DNA from 4 places in the Paenibacillus sp. M-152 genome. Region 3 is predicted to be linked to each of the others. Evidence: riboswitches for the same ligand, from Rfam matches in the RefSeq annotation. Region 3 holds a riboswitch; each other region holds the start of a gene.
The links. A riboswitch is a leader RNA that binds a small molecule or an ion and turns the genes downstream of it on or off. The one in region 3 is predicted to bind thiamine pyrophosphate.
Positions count from the first base shown of each region.

Region 1: it holds a riboswitch for thiamine pyrophosphate, as region 3 does, so the genes downstream of both, EGM68_RS02595 (ABC transporter substrate-binding protein) here and tenA (thiaminase II) in region 3, are expected to answer to the same signal.
Region 2: it holds a riboswitch for thiamine pyrophosphate, as region 3 does, so the genes downstream of both, thiC (phosphomethylpyrimidine synthase ThiC) here and tenA (thiaminase II) in region 3, are expected to answer to the same signal.
Region 4: it holds a riboswitch for thiamine pyrophosphate, as region 3 does, so the genes downstream of both, EGM68_RS13955 (thiamine phosphate synthase) here and tenA (thiaminase II) in region 3, are expected to answer to the same signal.

Region 1 is NZ_CP034141.1:573,105-577,522, reverse strand. Features, by position in the region: gene EGM68_RS02605 (bifunctional 2',3'-cyclic-nucleotide 2'-phosphodiesterase/3'-nucleotidase) at 1-515, opposite strand, end outside; gene EGM68_RS02600 (pyridoxamine 5'-phosphate oxidase family protein) at 733-1,167, opposite strand; TPP riboswitch at 1,438-1,547, shown strand; gene EGM68_RS02595 (ABC transporter substrate-binding protein) at 1,744-2,787, shown strand; gene EGM68_RS02590 (MTH1187 family thiamine-binding protein) at 3,302-3,595, shown strand; gene EGM68_RS02585 (ABC transporter permease) at 3,592-4,368, shown strand; gene EGM68_RS02580 (ABC transporter ATP-binding protein) at 4,414-4,418, shown strand, end outside.
Region 2 is NZ_CP034141.1:919,446-923,863, reverse strand. Features, by position in the region: gene thiC (phosphomethylpyrimidine synthase ThiC) at 1-1,658, opposite strand, end outside; TPP riboswitch at 1,881-1,992, opposite strand; gene EGM68_RS04205 (IclR family transcriptional regulator) at 2,109-2,852, opposite strand; gene EGM68_RS04200 (alpha/beta hydrolase) at 3,151-4,188, shown strand.
Region 3 is NZ_CP034141.1:4,591,643-4,596,060, reverse strand. Features, by position in the region: gene thiD (bifunctional hydroxymethylpyrimidine kinase/phosphomethylpyrimidine kinase) at 1-760, opposite strand, end outside; gene thiM (hydroxyethylthiazole kinase) at 757-1,602, opposite strand; gene tenA (thiaminase II) at 1,628-2,317, opposite strand; TPP riboswitch at 2,452-2,553, opposite strand; gene EGM68_RS19990 (NAD-dependent malic enzyme) at 2,617-4,344, opposite strand.
Region 4 is NZ_CP034141.1:3,225,601-3,230,018, forward strand. Features, by position in the region: gene thiS (sulfur carrier protein ThiS) at 1-97, opposite strand, end outside; gene thiO (glycine oxidase ThiO) at 94-1,242, opposite strand; gene EGM68_RS13955 (thiamine phosphate synthase) at 1,299-1,892, opposite strand; TPP riboswitch at 2,223-2,331, opposite strand; gene EGM68_RS13960 (ABC-F family ATP-binding cassette domain-containing protein) at 2,417-3,970, opposite strand; gene EGM68_RS13970 (cupin domain-containing protein) at 4,408-4,418, opposite strand, start outside.

The sequences.
Region 1 (4,418 bases), 1.8 Mb from region 3:
TTAGTAGCTTGCCCCCCTTTATCAACATAAACGTTCGCATTTACATAAGGAAAATCAGCTCCCTTGAGCGATTTGTCCAGAAAGTCGAGACCGTAGTTGAATTCATGGTTGCCCACTGTAGCTGCATCATAGCCCATTAAATTCATCATCTTGTAGACCGGATGAACACCGCCTTCTTTCTCAAAGGTTTTATTGCGAGCCATATAATCGCCTAATGGATTGCCTTGCAGCAAATCACCATTATCGAACAACATACTGTTTCTTGTTTCACTACGTGCCTTCTGGATCAAACTAGCTGTACTAACCAAGCCATATTCGTTGGTTTCTTTGTCCGAATAGTAGTCATAATTCATCAGTGCCCCATGAATATCCGTCGTTTCCATGATCCGCAGATTCACCGTAGCGCTATCGCGAGAATCGCTAGCTGCCCAGGATGGAGCGGCTGAAAACATCAGCAGGCTACAAGCTACAACTGCTGCTGTAAACCCTTTAAACCAATTTTTACGAAATAACAAAATATACCCCTCCTCATTAAGGTGTATGCCTCATATACATACTTTTGCACATATATGTAAGCTTTGAACCCACCATTCCTATTTTAATCCAACGTAGGACAAAAGAGTAGTCATTTGCTTAAAATATTTATGAAAAAATAATTATTTTTCGCACAAAAAAGCCAGTAAATCTCCTGAAAAAGTTGGAAATTTACTGGCTTGTCCGTTTATATTGTTTCTATTTCGTCCACACCTGGCGCTCCGTTTGTTGACCAACATACTCAATACGAGTCGGATTGACGTCTAAAATGACATAATCGGGATCATCAGGTCCGGAAAACCACTTTTTCAGAGAATCATTCCACACTTGTTTGCGTAACCCCTCATCAGCTGTAACCTGGACGGTAGCCTCCACTTCCAAGACTTCCTTTGTACCACCCACTTCATAACCCAGCAGCAGATAAGCATTCGGATTGTTCTTTAGCTCTTCCACTTTATGTGTTTTGCGATCCGTCGCCAGATGAATGTTCATTCCATCGTTAAAAAGGGCCATATAGCGTACTTTCGGTTTTCCGCCCTCTACCGTACCTAACGAGCAAAATTTGTTGTTATCCAAAGCCTTCACAATGGCTTGTTCCAGCTGACTGCGATCCAATGTCTCCGTTTTACCCACAGTACAACAACTCCTTTTTACGAATTAGAATTCTATAGAGTCTATGCCACTTGGCACCAGCTCTCCTAAACATACAGTGTAGCTGTTCTGAAAATAACATGACCAGAACAGATCTGAATGATTCATGTTCATTTTCAGATCAAAGCTCACAGTAAAAGTGTACCCTGTCGTTCGGCAAATGAACCGTGAGCGCTTCCTTAAGGCTGGACAGACCCGCCTTCAAGGCATATAATCGTCGTAGTAAACCCGAATAAACGAACCCATTAAACCATACAATGCCAGGGGTGCTGGAATCGGCCGGCTGAGAGTGTGTCCCAAGACACTGACCCTTACAACCTGATCTGGGTAATGCCAGCGTAGGAATGCTTAAGCAAGATGTGCCTTTTATTAAAACAGGACATCCCTTACTTTGGTATATACAAGCGCAAGCGTCCCGGAATCCCGGGACGCTTTTTTTGTTGAAGATGAAGTTGTTGGAAAGATTGCATTCCGGCAGATGTTATTTTTGTGAAAATGGGGGACATAAGCTGTCTGATTGGACGGATAACGGGTAATTAAAAAGGAGAGAACACAACGATGAAGCGCATGAAAATGTTAAGCCTGGGTCTAATCAGTCTGTGGCTCATGGCTCTGACTCTGACCGCTTGCGGCGGCAATCCCCCTACATCTCAAAAGGAGGCTCCTGCTGCCGACACTTCAACGTCTACCTCGGCAAAGGGGCTCAAAGATGTTAAAGTCGTGCTCGACTGGACACCCAATACGAATCACACAGGACTCTATGTCGCCAAGGACAAAGGATTTTACGAAAAAGCAGGCTTGAATGTCCAAATTGTTCAACCAGGCTCAGGCGGGGCGGACCAAATGGTTGCTTCGAATGCTGCACCTTTTGGTATCAGCTATCAAGAAGGCGTCACTCAGGCTCGCATCCAAGGCGTGCCGCTCGTATCCATCGCTGCGGTGATTCAGCATAACACCTCTGGCTTCGCAGCCCCGGTAGACCGCGGAATTAAAAGCCCGAAAGATTTCGAGGGTAAAAGTTACGGCGGCTGGGGTTCTCCTGTAGAAGAAGCGGTCATGAAATCCATCATGGATTCAGACCAAGGTGATGTGAGCAAAGTGAAGATCGTCAATATGGGCAATGCAGACTATTTTACAGCCGTGAAGCGGGATATTGACTTTGCCTGGATTTTCTACGCATGGACCGGGATTGAGGCCAAGCTTCGAGGTGAGCCATTGGATATGCTATATGTAAAAGATTATTCCAAAAACCTCGATTACTATACACCTGTAATTGTGAGCAATGAACAGACGATAAAAAATGATCCTGAGCTGGTTGAGGCGTTCATGGACGCTACCGCGCAAGGCTATGAATACACTATCGCCCATCCAGAAGAAGCGGCAGATATCTTAAGTAAAGCAGTGCCGGAGCTGGACAAAAAACTGGTACTCGCTAGTCAAAAATGGCTAAGTCCGCGTTATCAGGACGATGCCCCGCAATGGGGCGTACAAAAAGCGGAGGTATGGAAAAACTACTCGGACTGGATGTATGAACGCAAGCTGCTCAGCAAACCTTTGGAAGTCGATAAGGCCTTCACAAACGACTTCTTGCCCAAGCGTTGATCTTGTAAATAGAGCTTGAAGTAGCCTTTGTGCCAATACGCGGACGGATGATGCTTTCCATCGCCACCGCCCCCGGATTTCCGGATTAAAGCATCAGCAGGGTAAAAATCCGGGGACAAAAGCGACCGCTTCGCTTGTACAGCACCTTTCCGTCCGCTTCGCTCTCGCTCCACTTGGTTTATTCTTTAGTCTCATAGTATCTAAGCGCAAAAGCAGGTGCGCTTGTGTGTAAAAATGCCACACAACCTATCAAAAAACTAAAGTGCTTTTAAGGCGATTGGCAGCGTAGCGATTCATTTGAATCTGGAGAAGCGAAGCGTTCGCCTGAAAGCTTTCTTTAGAAAAGCTAGCTTCGGAAGCATATGCTCAGGGGGATTCTTACCTTTAAAATTTTATTCAAAGAATCCCACGGCAACAGCGATCGTAAGATCAAATGAACAGTGAAGCGGTCTCCCCGCCTTAAACCAATTTATTTTCCTAATAACTTAAACAATAAAGGACAGGTGAAATTCGCATGGCTAACACATTGCTCAGTATTCAAGTCATCCCTAAAACTCCTAATAACGAAGACTCTTATCCATATGTAGACAAGGCGATTGAGGTCATTCAGCGTTCCGGCGTCAAGCATCAGGTGAATCCATTGGATACCACAATGGAGGGCGAATTGGACGAATTGCTGAAAGTCGTCAAAGACATGCATGAGGCCTTGACGGAAGCTGGAAGTCCCAGCGTCATTTCACAGATCAAAATCGCACATAACCCACAGGGCATCAGCATGAACAAGCTGACCGAGAAGTATCGCCCATGAATCCGAAAGGCAAGAACGCATCCTGGTGGAAAAGCGTATGGCCGCCCCTTGTGGCGGTCCTCTTCTTTTTAGCGGCTTGGCAGGGAGCGGTTAACTATTTACATATTGAATCCTGGCTCCTGCCAGCTCCATCCCTAATCGTACAAGAGGGCATGGCGCAATCGGCGTTGCTTGGCACCCATACATGGGCTACGGTTCGCCTGACGCTTGCGGGATTTGCTATAGGGACAGCAACGGGACTGCTGATCGCCATCGTTCTTCATACGATTCCTTTTCTCAAATCTGCTCTATACCCGCTCTTGATCCTTAGCCAAAACATTCCGATTATCGCCCTCGGTCCGTTGCTCATGGTATGGTTCGGTTTTGGGGTGCTGCCCAAGCTTATGGTCATTACATTAGTATGCTTTTTTCCCGTGGCTGTAGCGGCCATGGACGGGCTGACACGGACAGACCGTATGATGATGAATTACATGCGAATGTCAGGTGCAAGCCGCAGGGCTATTTTTCTAAAGCTAGAGCTACCACACTCCCTGCCACAAGTCTTCTCTGGCGTTAAAATCGCTGCTACCTATAGTGTGATGGGCGCGATCATTGCCGAATGGATTGGGGCCAGTGAAGGAATTGGATATTATATGTTGCTGCAAAAGTCTGCCTATCGTACGGATCTCATTTTTGCCGCTATCGGTATTATTGTTGCACTCAGCTTGCTGATGTTTGTCGTTATTTTACTACTGGAGAAATGGTTGGTTCGCTGGAAACCTGACCAAGAGTAGATTCCACATATTGCATTAAAGCATCAATGAAAGGACGTGGCATATATGAG
Region 2 (4,418 bases), 2.2 Mb from region 3:
CTGCAAAACTTAGGACCGCACATCGAGCAAAAGTGTGCTTCCTTGGCCCCCTCTGCCGGTAGTGTTTCATCATGGTAGGACAAGGCCCGCTCAGGGTCAAGCGAAAGATTGAACTGATCGTGCCAGCGGAATTCAAAACGCGCCTTGGACAAAGCATCGTCCCGCTGCTGTGCACGTGGATGGCCCTTCGCCAGATCGGCAGCATGTGCGGCAATTTTGTAGGTAATAACTCCCTCGCGGACATCATCCTTGTTCGGCAGACCCAAGTGCTCCTTCGGCGTAACATAGCACAGCATGGACGTCCCGAACCAACCGATCATGGCCGCCCCGATAGCTGAGGTAATATGATCATATCCTGGTGCGATATCCGTCGTCAGCGGTCCTAAAGTATAAAAGGGAGCCTCCTTACAAATTTCCATTTGTAAATCCACATTCTCCTTGATTTTGTGCATAGGGACATGTCCCGGCCCTTCAATCATGACCTGGACATCATGCTTCCATGCGATTTGCGTTAGCTCGCCCAACGTCTTCAGCTCTGCAAATTGTGCTTCATCATTCGCATCATAGATACTACCCGGACGCAGACCATCCCCGAGAGAAAAGGCCACATCGTAGGTTTTCATAATTTCACAGATTTCTTCAAAATGCGTATACAAAAAGTTCTCCTGATGGTGCGCAAGGCACCAAGCTGCCATAATCGACCCGCCCCGGGATACAATTCCCGTCATTCTATTCGCCGTCATCGGTATATATCGCAGCAATACTCCCGCATGAATTGTAAAATAGTCCACTCCTTGCTCCGCCTGCTCAATCAGTGTGTCTCGATACAGCTCCCACGTCAGCTTCTCTGCTTCGCCGTTCACCTTTTCCAGTGCCTGATATAGCGGCACCGTCCCAATCGGTACGGGTGAATTCCTAATAATCCATTCACGCGTTGTGTGGATATTACGACCTGTGGACAGGTCCATGACGGTGTCTGAGCCCCAGCGTACCGCCCAGGTCATCTTCTCCACTTCCTCCTCGATGGAGGACGTAACCGCGGAATTTCCAATGTTTGCATTGATCTTCACGTGAAAATGGCGCCCTATGACCATGGGCTCGCTTTCCGGGTGATTGATATTTGAAGGTAAAATGGCTCGTCCAGCCGCCAACTCCTGCCGCACAAACTCGGGCTCCACTCCTTCACGGATCGCCGCAAATTCCATTTCAGGCGTAATGATCCCTTGCCGCGCATAATGCATTTGCGTCACAGTGCGCCCTTGTGAAGCCCGAAGCGGACGGTTAGTCACGCCGGGAAATTCCACTGTTTCCCGTTTGGAGCCGGGTTTCAGTCCATTATCCTCCGGCTTGACGGCGCGGCCCGCGTAAGCCTCCACATCCCCCCGTTCCAGTGCCCAAGCTCGCCGTAATGGTGGCAAGCCCTGACGAATATCTACCTGATAGGCTTCATCTGTCATCGGACCGCTGGTATCGTACACACGCAGTGGCTCATGATACTCTATCCCCTGCGGCGTATGTGTGGGATGCAGCGCGATTTCACGCTCTGGCACGGCAATGTCCGGCCGAGAACCTTGAATATACACCTTGCGGCTCCCCGGGAAAGAATTAACCCTACTGGATTGCTCCGCACTTGTCTTCTCTACTGCTGTTGATTTCATTCCTGTTTCTTTTGTTCCTTCGGTTTCCATCGATTTCATGATCCATTCCTCCCGTATCGTTGAAATGACACACCGATCCGGAACCATTCCGAGGGTGGCGCTGATCTATGCAAAAAAGCCGGTTCCCTAGGGAACCGGCTAATCAAACGAGGCAGCTATCCAGACAGCACGCACATGGAATAAAACCCTATGCGTCACCGCAGACAGCAGCTGCGTATACATTTCAATGGCCGATTACTTCCCTACGCTGGTATGATCCAGATCAGGTGCAAAGGGTCCGGAATCTTGCCCGATTCCATCTCAGCCTGCATTACAGGCTCCCCCAGTAACTGTGATACTTTCTATTCACATGAATTGGCGGCTATAACAGACATCCGCCATCTCTATCAGACTACTTTAAATTTATAGCTTTGGCAACCCTTGTATGATTTCCTTTTGTATTGATTACTGTTACGGGAGCATAAGCCCCATTTCCTTAGCTGCTTCGATCAAAACCGGAGCAAAATCATGCAGCGTCTCAGGCGCAAGTCGACTGACCGGGCCGGATACAGATAAAGCCGCCGCGACCTGCCCCTTTCGGTTCACAATAGGCGCGGCCACAGCCGCAGCTCCTGGCTCACGTTCTTCATAGCTAGTCGCATACCCCTTCTCGCGAATGTCCTGCAGCTGGGCTTTATATACCTCAGTATCTACTGAGGGAGGCCATTCTTCACTGCTTAGCAGTACCTCCAGCTCCTGTGGCGGCATAAAGGCCGCCAGCACCTTGCTGGAGGCTCCCACAGCCAGCGGCATACGCGCTCCCACGGGAGCAACCCTGCGGATCGCCTGATTGCTCTGCACGGCTTGTATGCGAATACGCATGCTTCCATCCCGCAGGTACAAGCTGACCGTCTCCCCTAAGCGATCACGCAGTCCTTCCATTGCAGGCTGTAACAACACCGCCGGCTCATCGCTTTGGGACAGATGCGTCGACAGCTCCCATATGCGAAAACCAAGCCGATATTTTTCCGTTTCGGCATTCCGAACGACAAATCCCCGATCCTCTAGCGTAGTCAAAAGACGATGAACAGTGCTTTTATGTAGACCAATTTGGGAGGCAATCTCCGTTAGACCAAGATCAGATTCTGCGGTAAAACACAGCAGTATATCAAGTGCACGCTCTACAGCGCGGACGGTTAATTTACGGTCTTCCATCGTGAACCGCTCCTCTTGTATCCATATTCGTTTCACACTATGAAACATGGTTACATAAATTATATAGAATAGTCGCGGCTACTGTAAACCGATGTTTTTGTGACAACCATATTACAGAACAAGAACAAACATCGACAATTCTTTGCATCATTTTTACTTTTCCGGTTCAGACGTTGACTTTGGATAATACCCATCATACGATAATAGGTATCTATACGGACATACCCTACTATTTTCAAGTGGAATTATACCTAAATTTTATGATTCGAAGATCAATTCTATATAAGGAGGCTCTTACATGATTTCGACATCCCAGCGCAACGCTCAGCTACAGACCGCTGTTCAGGAGCCGTCCACCCCACTCTTTAATCCCCGTATGCTGCGGTTCAAGCACGTTGTGATTGCTCTGCTGCTGTCGGTCGTATTTTTTCTATTGTTTTGTTTTATTGCCTTGCATGCTTACATCGCCTGGGTGCTTACGAATCCCACCGTCGCGCCATTATACTCTAATCCGATGCAGGCCAAAGGTATGCCTTATGAGGAAGTCAGCTTCCCAGCCAAGGATGGTAGCCGCATGGTACAAGGCTGGTATATCCCGGCAGATCAATCGCGGAAAACCATAATTTTTAGTCATGGCTATGGAGCTAACCGCGAAGAAAGCTGGATTCCCATGTATGATCTGGCGCATTATGCCCATAGCTTGAACTTTAATGTGGTCATGTTCGATTACGGATTTGCGTCACAAAACAGCAAGGCCGTCGCAACCGGAGGCAAGGCAGAATCCCAACAGCTTCTTGGGGCCATCCAGCTTGCAAAACAACGCGGCTCGTCGGAAATTATTGTATGGGGCTTCTCTATGGGAGCAGGAACCGCTCTTCAGGCGGGTTTGCAAACCAAAGATGTGGACGCGATGATTTTGGACAGCACCTTCCTACTGGAACCGGATACGCTCTACCATAACATTCACAATCAAATTAATTTGCCGAGACATCCATCTTTGGAAATACTGGAGTTGCTGTTTCCAGTCTTGAACGGCACCAGTTTGCATCAGATTCCATATCAGGAGGTTAAAAAAGAGGACTATCCGTTTCCAATCATGTTTGTGCATGGTACACAGGATGAAAAGGCCCCTTACCCCATTGCGGAAAAGCTCGCTGCCAATCAGACCAACCCGCTTTCCAGTGTATGGATTGTCAAAAACGGGATACATGAGCTTATTTTCAGAGAGCACCCTCGTGAATATTTGCGGCGGGTATCGACGTTTTTAAGCAATGTGCAGGAGCTGGAGGACAAGAAAACCACGGCTGCTGCCCATAAACAAACGACTACGAAGTAAAGAATTATTTTCGAAATAAGCATTCATCGCCTTGAAGAAGTCTGCCTATGGACACTTAACCCGTGCCGTAGACAGGCTTCTTTTTTTATTTTCCACGATTAATTATTGTTCTGCACAACAGGTATAACCTGATGAAGGAAGTTCATAGACATATTCCCGATGAGACGGCGAATATACTGGGTACATATGCATCCAGGACAGATCTGCTAGATCTGCCGGATAGCCATAGT
Region 3 (4,418 bases):
ACGTATCCTCAATCGCCGCCTGAATGAAGGCTCTTCCATTCACTATAGCTTCCGGTACAGACACACCTTTCCCTAATTCAGCGGTAATCGCTGCTGAGAACGTACATCCTGTTCCGTGTGTGTGGACAGTTCGCACCCGCTTGCCGCCCAGCTCGGTGAAGGCTGTTCCGTCAAAGAGCAGGTCAACAACTTGGCCGCTGTTTTCGCTCTCCTCATCATGGCCGCCTTTGATCACAACGAACTTGGGTCCTAGGCTGCTAATATGTCTCGCAGCTTCGCGGCGATCCTTCATCGTACGAATGCTTATCCCGGTTAAGGCTTCCGCTTCCGGGATATTTGGTGTGACGACCAAGGCCAAGGGGAGCAGGTCGTCGTTCAACGCCTGCACCGCTTCCGGTTGCAACAGCTTTGCGCCCCCTTTGGCAATCATTACAGGATCGACGACAACCTTTTCCCAGCCGAACTTTCGAATTTGCTCGGCCACAAGGCGGATGATGCCCGCGTCAAACAGCATGCCAGTCTTCAGGGCATCGACTCCAAGATCTGATCCTACAGCTTCGATTTGCTGCGCTGTTGCTTCCTGTGGCAACGGATATACACCGTGAACTCCCAAGGTATTTTGTACCGTAATGGCTGTAATAGCCGACATGCCGTATACGCCAAGCTCCTGAAAGGTTTTGAGATCGGCTTGAATTCCAGCTCCGCCGCCGCTGTCTGAACCGGCAATCGTCAGCGCTCTCGGTACATGCACGTCTCTCATCGCGCACCACCTGTTGTACTTGTTCCAGCTTCACGGATCGTGACATGCCCCTCCAGCGAACCAGTATGTAGTTTGGCAAGCTCGTCGAGAAAGGCTATCTGGAAGCTGCCTGGCCCCAGTTTTGCGGTATGTGCTGCGGCTCGGGAAGCTGCTGCACCGTAAAATGCCAAACCTGCTGTACCTGCGAGCAGCAGGTTGGGTTCAATTGCTGCAAACGCACCCAACACAGAGGTCAGCAGGCAGCCTGTTCCGGTTACCTTCGTAAGCAGCGCGTCTCCGCCACTAATCAATCGTACTTCGACCCCATCGGTGATGACGTCCTCTTTTCCAGTGATGACAACCATGGTATGGAGCGTTTGTGCAGCCCGAACTGCCAGATCGACATTACTGCTGTCAGCACTGTTGCCTGCATCTACCCCTTTAATCTCTCGGACTTCTCCGATTAGATGGGCGACTTCGGCTGCATTGCCTCGCACTAGTGAGATTTTTACTTCTTTTAGGATCCGCAGTGCTGACTCGGTTCTAAAGCTCGTCGCTCCCGCACCAACCGGATCCAGCAGAACTGGAACACCATGAGCATTCGCTGATTGTCCAGCAATGATCATGGCATCTACCAGCTCGCGGTTCAGCGTACCGATATTTAACACGACGGCGCCCGCTATTTTTGCCATATCTGCTACTTCCTCGGGTGCATAAGCCATCACCGGGGAAGCGCCCAGCGCATACAGGCCGTTGGCTGTAAAGTTGGTGACCACCACATTGGTTATATTATGAACGAGGGGGTTGCTATTTTGTACCTTTGTCAGGAGATCCGAATAACTTTGTTCCCATATACTCATCATGTTTATCCTCTCTCATCTCTACTGATTATTCCAAGACCGTAGCGCGCATCTGGACGGGCCATTGTTCCTGCTTATAAGCCATATCCCAGAACATATATTCCAGCTGGCAGCTTAGCATAAAATGCTCAATCATCCGCTCTTGCTCGGCAGCCGTGGCGACATTCGCCCAAGCATCCACACGCTCGCGATATTTGGATGTTACATCTTCAATCTGGTTTCCATAGAAACAAATCCACTCATAGAATGGATGAGACTCGTCCGGTCTTACCTCATCCATTAGCCTGCGTCCAATCTCAAGATATGTCCATGGACATGGCAGCAGCACGGCCATGATTTCTCCAAGACTACCTTCATGTGCGACTGTCAGCATATGGCGGATATAATGATGAGCGGACGGAGCGAGTGGATATCCCTGCATCTCTTCATAGGTGACACCTGCGATAGCACAAAAGTTTTGATGCGGATGAACCTCGCTGTTGAGAATAAAAGAGATCTGTTCGTTAAATACAGCCATATCCTCCCGGCTTGTGCTTTTGGAGATCGCGATGCCGTAAATCCGCATGTAGGCGTTCAAATATTCAAAGTCTTGTTTTACATAGTGAATCAGCTGCTCCTTTGTTAAATTTCCTTCAGCAATACCTCTCACAAAGGGATGCTCATAAATGGCTTGAAAAATGCCATCCGCCTGCCGACGAAGTTCTTGCGAAAAACTCATTTCCCCACCTCCAATAAAAATGGAGAACAAGAAGTCCCGTAAGATACAATTCTCGGAACAACGCCAAAAAGCCGCCCCGAAAACTGGAGCGGCTTCAACATAGGTTCAATGCGCAGAAAACGCTTGAAACCTTATATACGAAGGCTCCACTTTCCTACGCTAGTACGAACTAGATCAGGTTCAAAGGGTCCAAGTTCATTCTTGTCTCAGCCATAATGGCTCCCCTAGTGGACTTTCCTATTCTTTTGACTAATACTGTACATTCGTTCCTAGGTTATGTCAAACTGCTTTGATTCCAGTCAAGGATTATGAGGGTGCTGGATTACACTTTCCACGGCTTTGACCCTTACATATTCCGGTTTCCACATCGCATCCCGAATGGCTTGTTCAATATCTGAAATGTGTGCCTGAGCTACCTGATCCTGAATTGCAGCCTTCGCTACCGCAACCGCAACCGCGAACGAAACATCACGTAATTTTTGGATATGAGGCAGCAGTGCACCGCCAAGTTCATTCGAATCTACGGCGTTGGCAACGGAATCAGCTGCTGCGGTAAACATGGAAGGGGTGATTCTTTTGGCCTTGACCACAATTGCGCCCAGACCTAGCCCCGGGAAGACAAAGGCATTATTCGCCTGTCCAATTTCAAACTTCGTACCGTTATAGGTGACGGGCTCAAAGGGACTTCCGGTAGCAATCAATGCTTTGCCATCAGTCCATCGTATCAAATCTTCGGGTACCGCTTCAGCAAGGTTGGTAGGATTAGACATGGGCATAATGATCGGTCGTTCCACATGCTTTGCCATTTCCTTGATAATCTCTTCAGAAAAGGCACCCGCTACACCGGAAGTTCCAATTAAGATTGTGGGTTTTACCTGACGGATGACCTCCAGCAACGGTATTTTATCATCTTCCGATCGGGCCCATGAGCTGATTTCTTCCTTTTTACGCACATATGGTTTCTGATAATCCAGTACATCTTCCATATCGTCTGTTAACAGTCCGCGATAATCAAAGGCCCAAAATGCCTTGAATGAATCTTCTTCAGGAAGCCCGTCCTCGATCATTGCACCCCGTATTTGGTCGGCGTTACCGATTCCTGCTGCCCCTGGACCAAAGACAAGTATTTTTTGTTCACGTAGCGGAGTTTTAGTGACACCTACCGCCGAAACAATCGCAGCTAATGTCACTGCTCCTGTGCCCTGGATATCATCATTGAAGGTGAGAATGTTTTGACCGTACTTCCCTATAATGTGTCGTGCGTTCACGCTACCCACATCCTCCCAATGCAAAAGCGCCTTCGGGAATTGTGTTAACGTTTTGCTGATAAAGGTACCAATAAATTGATTATAGGCTTCCCCGCGAACTCGTTTATGGCGGTTTCCGATGTACAGGGGATCATTCAGCAGCTTCTCGTTATTCGTGCCGACATCCAGTACAATGGGCAGCACCCGCCCGGGGTGAATGCCTGCCGCAGCTGTATATACAGCGAGTTTGCCAATAGCAATGTTAATTCCCCCGACACCCCAGTCACCAATCCCCAAAATACTTTCCGAATCCGTCACGACGATCAGGTCAACATCCTCACTACTCAAACCGGTATTATAAAACGCCTGTCCAATACCGTTCGGATTATCTATCGATAAATATACGCCCCCAGGGCGGTTGTACTCATGGCTGTATTCTTGAATGGCGGTTCCTACAGTCGGTGTGTAGACTACGGGCAGCATTTCACTCAAATGGTCGGTTAGCAGTCGATAGTAGAGTACGATATTTCGATTGTGAAGGTCGTTAAGTGAGGCATTTTTACGCAGCATGGTGGGTTGTGCCAAGAATTGCTGATATGCCCGAACGCTCTGTTTCTCCAATGAAAGGACAGTGGGAGGAAGAATTCCTTCCAGGCCCAGTTCTTTGCGTTCTTCTTCTGTAAATGCCACTCCTTTGTTCAAAAGAGGGTTTGCTAGCACGTCCTTTCCTCGTAAGGGAGTAGATAATGACCCATCACGATTGACATGGAATGCTTCCATAAAAAGACCTTCTTTCCCTGTATTTTGATAATTATTCATGATGAAAGATGACATGTTATCCATAGTATGGACAT
Region 4 (4,418 bases), 1.4 Mb from region 3:
CGGTTTTCACCTTTAAATCAAGTTCATGCAGCAATTGATCCACACGAGTGATTCGATTGGAAATGGTCATGCTCTGTCCGTTAATGGTCAGCTTCATAAGCTTTCCTCCTTGAAAAGTTCAGAAGAAAATTTACTTATTCCAAGTCCAGCTGCACCAGCCCCTTTAAGCATAGCTGCCATCGCTCGCCCAGTCGCATCACTAAGCAGGACACCGTTGCGATAATGCCCGACTGCAGCATAGACGCCCTCTACCCCAGGAACAGGACCAATGAAAGGACGCTCCGCAGTTGCCTGCGGACGCAAGCCTGCCCATGCACGTACAAAAGAAGCTTCCTGTACACGCGGTAACCAGGCAGATGCACGTGCTAACAACCCCTTTAAGCCTCCTACGGTCACCTCTTTGTCATATTGATGCGAAAGACTTGTGGCACCAATCCAAAGCTCGTTATTCTGTTTAGGCACGAGGTAAATATCGTCAGCATAAATGGTATAATCCAACGGATGATCCTTCAAGGAGACTGCTACCGCTTCGCCCTTGACCGGGTATAGTGGATAATCAAACCCAATTTGTTCTAGCAAGTTCAAGCTGTCCAAGCCTGCGGCAATCACGACCTGATCGCAGGAAAAAAAACCACTATCCGTTCGCACACCACAAACTCGACCATCCTGTATGACCAGTTCCTCAGCTTGAGTTCCAGACCATATTGTTGCTCCCAGCACCGCAGCTGCCCCTGCATAAGCACGGCAAAGCTGGACAGGAGACACTTGTGTCTCCTTTGATCGGTAGATAGCCCCAATTACTTGATCTGCCAAGCCCGGAATCCGTCGGGCCAACTCCTTGGCATCCCACCAAATGGGACGATCATCCTCTCGCATATTCGCAGCATTCCAGCGTTTTTGGCCCTCTGCTTCCGAACGAAATGGGGTCACAAATCCTCCTGTACGAAAGTCCACTGAAATACCCGATAAACGTTCCAAATCACAGACAAGGTCAGGGAATGCATCTCGACTTGTACGGGCAAATCGTGCCAGCTCAAGGTCTGCAAACTCTTCACTTTCCGCTGCCAGCATTCCCACCGCTGCTCCTGATGCTCCCTCACCAGGGATCCATCGTTCCAGCATGATCGTACTACGTCCCTCCTTAGCCACATGATAAGCAATGGAACTGCCGATCACACCTCCGCCTATGACCAAGCATTCAGCGTGTCCTATCGCTTTTTTCTCTGTATGTGTCTTTGACATATGTTCCGTGTCTCCTCTCCAGTGAGCTTCTGCTTTCCCTTCGTCTTGTTTTCTTGCTACAGGTCGTGAACTACAAGATCTACCATTCGCCTATATTCCATCGCTGCTGCAACGGGTGACTTTGCTTGCCATATACCAGACATCACCGCAATTCCGCTTGCTCCAGCATGATAAAGCTCTGGAACATGATGGGGTTGTATGCCTCCCAGCGCTATCACCGGAATGTCCGACAATCTGCAAATGCGTTCAAGCTGTGCTATACCCCGCGGTACAAGACCGGCTTTACAATGGGTCTCATATACATGACCAAATAGTACATAGTCTGCTCCAGCCTGCTCGGCGGTCTGCACCTCCTCCAAGGAATGTACAGACACTCCACAGCGTGTACCCTCTGAAAGTAGACTTTTCGCATCCACCACAGATAACCCATTAGCTGGAAGCTGGACAGCTCCTGCCGAGGTAAGTAAAGCTACGTCCACGCGGTCATTTACTACAATTTGCCGCAAAGGAACTTCCTGCTTGATCATGCTACGAGTCAAAGAAAGCAAAGCAGAGGCACCCTTCTGTTTCGAACGTGCGTGTACATAATGAATATAAGGACAAATAGCGGCAGCCACTTGGGGTACATTCACACAGGAGACACTTTCCATCGTAATTACGTGTAATTCGATCTCATTTTCACCTCACTTGGACTAAAGAATATGAACTTGTGTTATAAAAAAATCGTATTAGCTGAATCTATATTGTTTTAGCTCCATATTGGGTAATATCATACGGAGCCAGCCACATGTACCAGCAATAATGAAAGGAGATTATATGTAAATCCATCTACGGAAACTCGAACAAATGAAGATGAACGAAACGCAAAAAGCCACTTCCCAAAGGAAGTGGCTTGACAAACGTTCAAAATCAAACGGACTATTATATCCGTAAACGTATATCGTTCCCTGCGCAAACAAAAGTAAAGAGCTACTACCTTGTTTGTACAGTACTCACTTCCCTACGCTGGCATAACCCAGATCAGGTACAAAGGGTCCGAAATCCATTTATTTCGTCTCAGCCGCATGGGCGGCTCCCCTAGTGTGACTATTTTATTGTATCAGCTAAAGATAGCTTAGCATATTTTCCTAATTCTGCAAACCCCACCTTGTATGAAATCTGTCAGAACTGGATTTTAGTTAACTTTACTAGACCACTCTTCTACATTCCACGTTTTGGTTACCCAATCCTCGTAAAAGTCCGGTTCGTGGGATACAAGCAATACGGTCCCTTTGTATTCCTTCAAAGCGCGTTTGAGTTCATCCTTTGCTTTGACATCCAAGTGGTTGGTGGGCTCATCAAACAGTACCCAGTTACTCTCACGCATTAACAGTTTACAAAGGCGGACTTTAGCCTGTTCTCCACCACTAAGCGCAGACAGAGGCCGCGTGATATGCTCATTCTTCAAACCACAACGCGCCAAATGCGCTCGTACTTCATGCTGATTCAAATGTGGAAATTCATTCCATACATCGTCAATCGGTGTAATTTTCTCTGCCTTTACTTCCTGCTCAAAATAAGCGGGCTGCAAGAAATCTCCTTGATAGGTTTTTCCGCTGATTGGAGGTATTTTCCCCAGAATGGTTTTGAGTAACGTAGACTTACCAACACCATTGCAGCCTACAATTGCGATCTTTTCGCCACGTTCGATCGTCATGGACATTTTAGGCAAAAGGGCATGAGTATAGCCAATTTCAAAATCAATACCCTCAAAAACTGTTTTCCCGCTTGCACGGGCTTCTTTGAACTGAAAGGTTGGCTTTGCGGCTTCTTCTGGCTTATCAATACGTTCGATTCGATCAAGCTGCTTTTCACGGCTTTTTGCACGACCTGATGTAGATGCGCGCGCTTTATTGCGCTGAATAAAATCTTCCTGTTTCTTAATATATTCCTGCTGCTTCTCATATGCATCAATATGCTGGGCTTTGTTCAGATCCGCCATTTCAAGAAACTTTTCATAGTTAGCTGAATAACGGGTCATCTTAGCAAATTCAAGATGGTAGATTACATTAACGACTTGGTTCATAAATTCAGTATCATGTGAAATTAGGATAAAAGCATAGGGATAATCCTTCAAATATCGCGTAAGCCACTCAATATGCTCCACATCCAAATAGTTGGTAGGCTCATCCAGCAGCAATACATTTGGCTTTTCCAACAGCAACTTCGCAAGCAGCACCTTTGTCCGTTGCCCACCACTAAGGGCTGCTACATCCCGATCCAGTCCGATGGCAGAGAGACCTAATCCATTCGCCATTTCTTCAACCTTCACATCAATGAGGTAAAAATCCCCCATATCCAGTTGCTCTTGAATTTCTCCCATCTGTTCCAGCAGTACTTCCAACTCTTCGGGAGAAGCCTCTCCCATTTTATCCGTAATCTGCATCATTTCCTTTTCCAGTTCCAACAAAGGAAGAAACGCGTCTTTTAATACATCACGTACTGTTTTACCTGGCGTTAGCTTGGTGTGCTGATCCAGATAGCCATAACGTACACGTGGAGTCCATTCCACTTTGCCTTCATCTTTAAGCAATTTTCCAGTCAGAATGTTCATGAGTGTCGATTTACCAACACCGTTTGCTCCTACCAATCCTACACGTTCCCCCGCAAGTAATCGAAAGGAAACATTTTTAAATAACGCACGGTCCCCAAAGTTGTGGGATACATTTTCTACAGTCAATAAACTCATAAGCTGTTTTTGGCTCCTTATTGTCTCATCGGCATTGCCGAGTGTTCTTATTTCATATAGCTATTGTTTCTTTCAAAGCTTTATTGTAGCACATCCGGCACCCTTATCGGAATATTGAAAACAGCGAATTTTAAGGTTTTCAGATGGATTGGCCTAAAAAAAGAAAAACAGTTAATCGTAGTAGCACTTAAGCTCCTCTTCGGTAGGTACGTAAGGAGTTTCTTGCTGCTTTGGTAATCTAAGCTTCTAGTATACAGAAGCTTACAATTCCCTAGCAACGAATACCTAAATAATTGATAAGTTCTAATAACAATTAATAAAAAGGAACTCTATGTAGACAGTCCTCATGAGTATCGGAGGAATAATAAAATGAAGAAAATGTAATCATCCCGGTCTGGATTCTGGACCGGGATGAAATAAAATTAATTTATAATTGGCTATCTTTCAG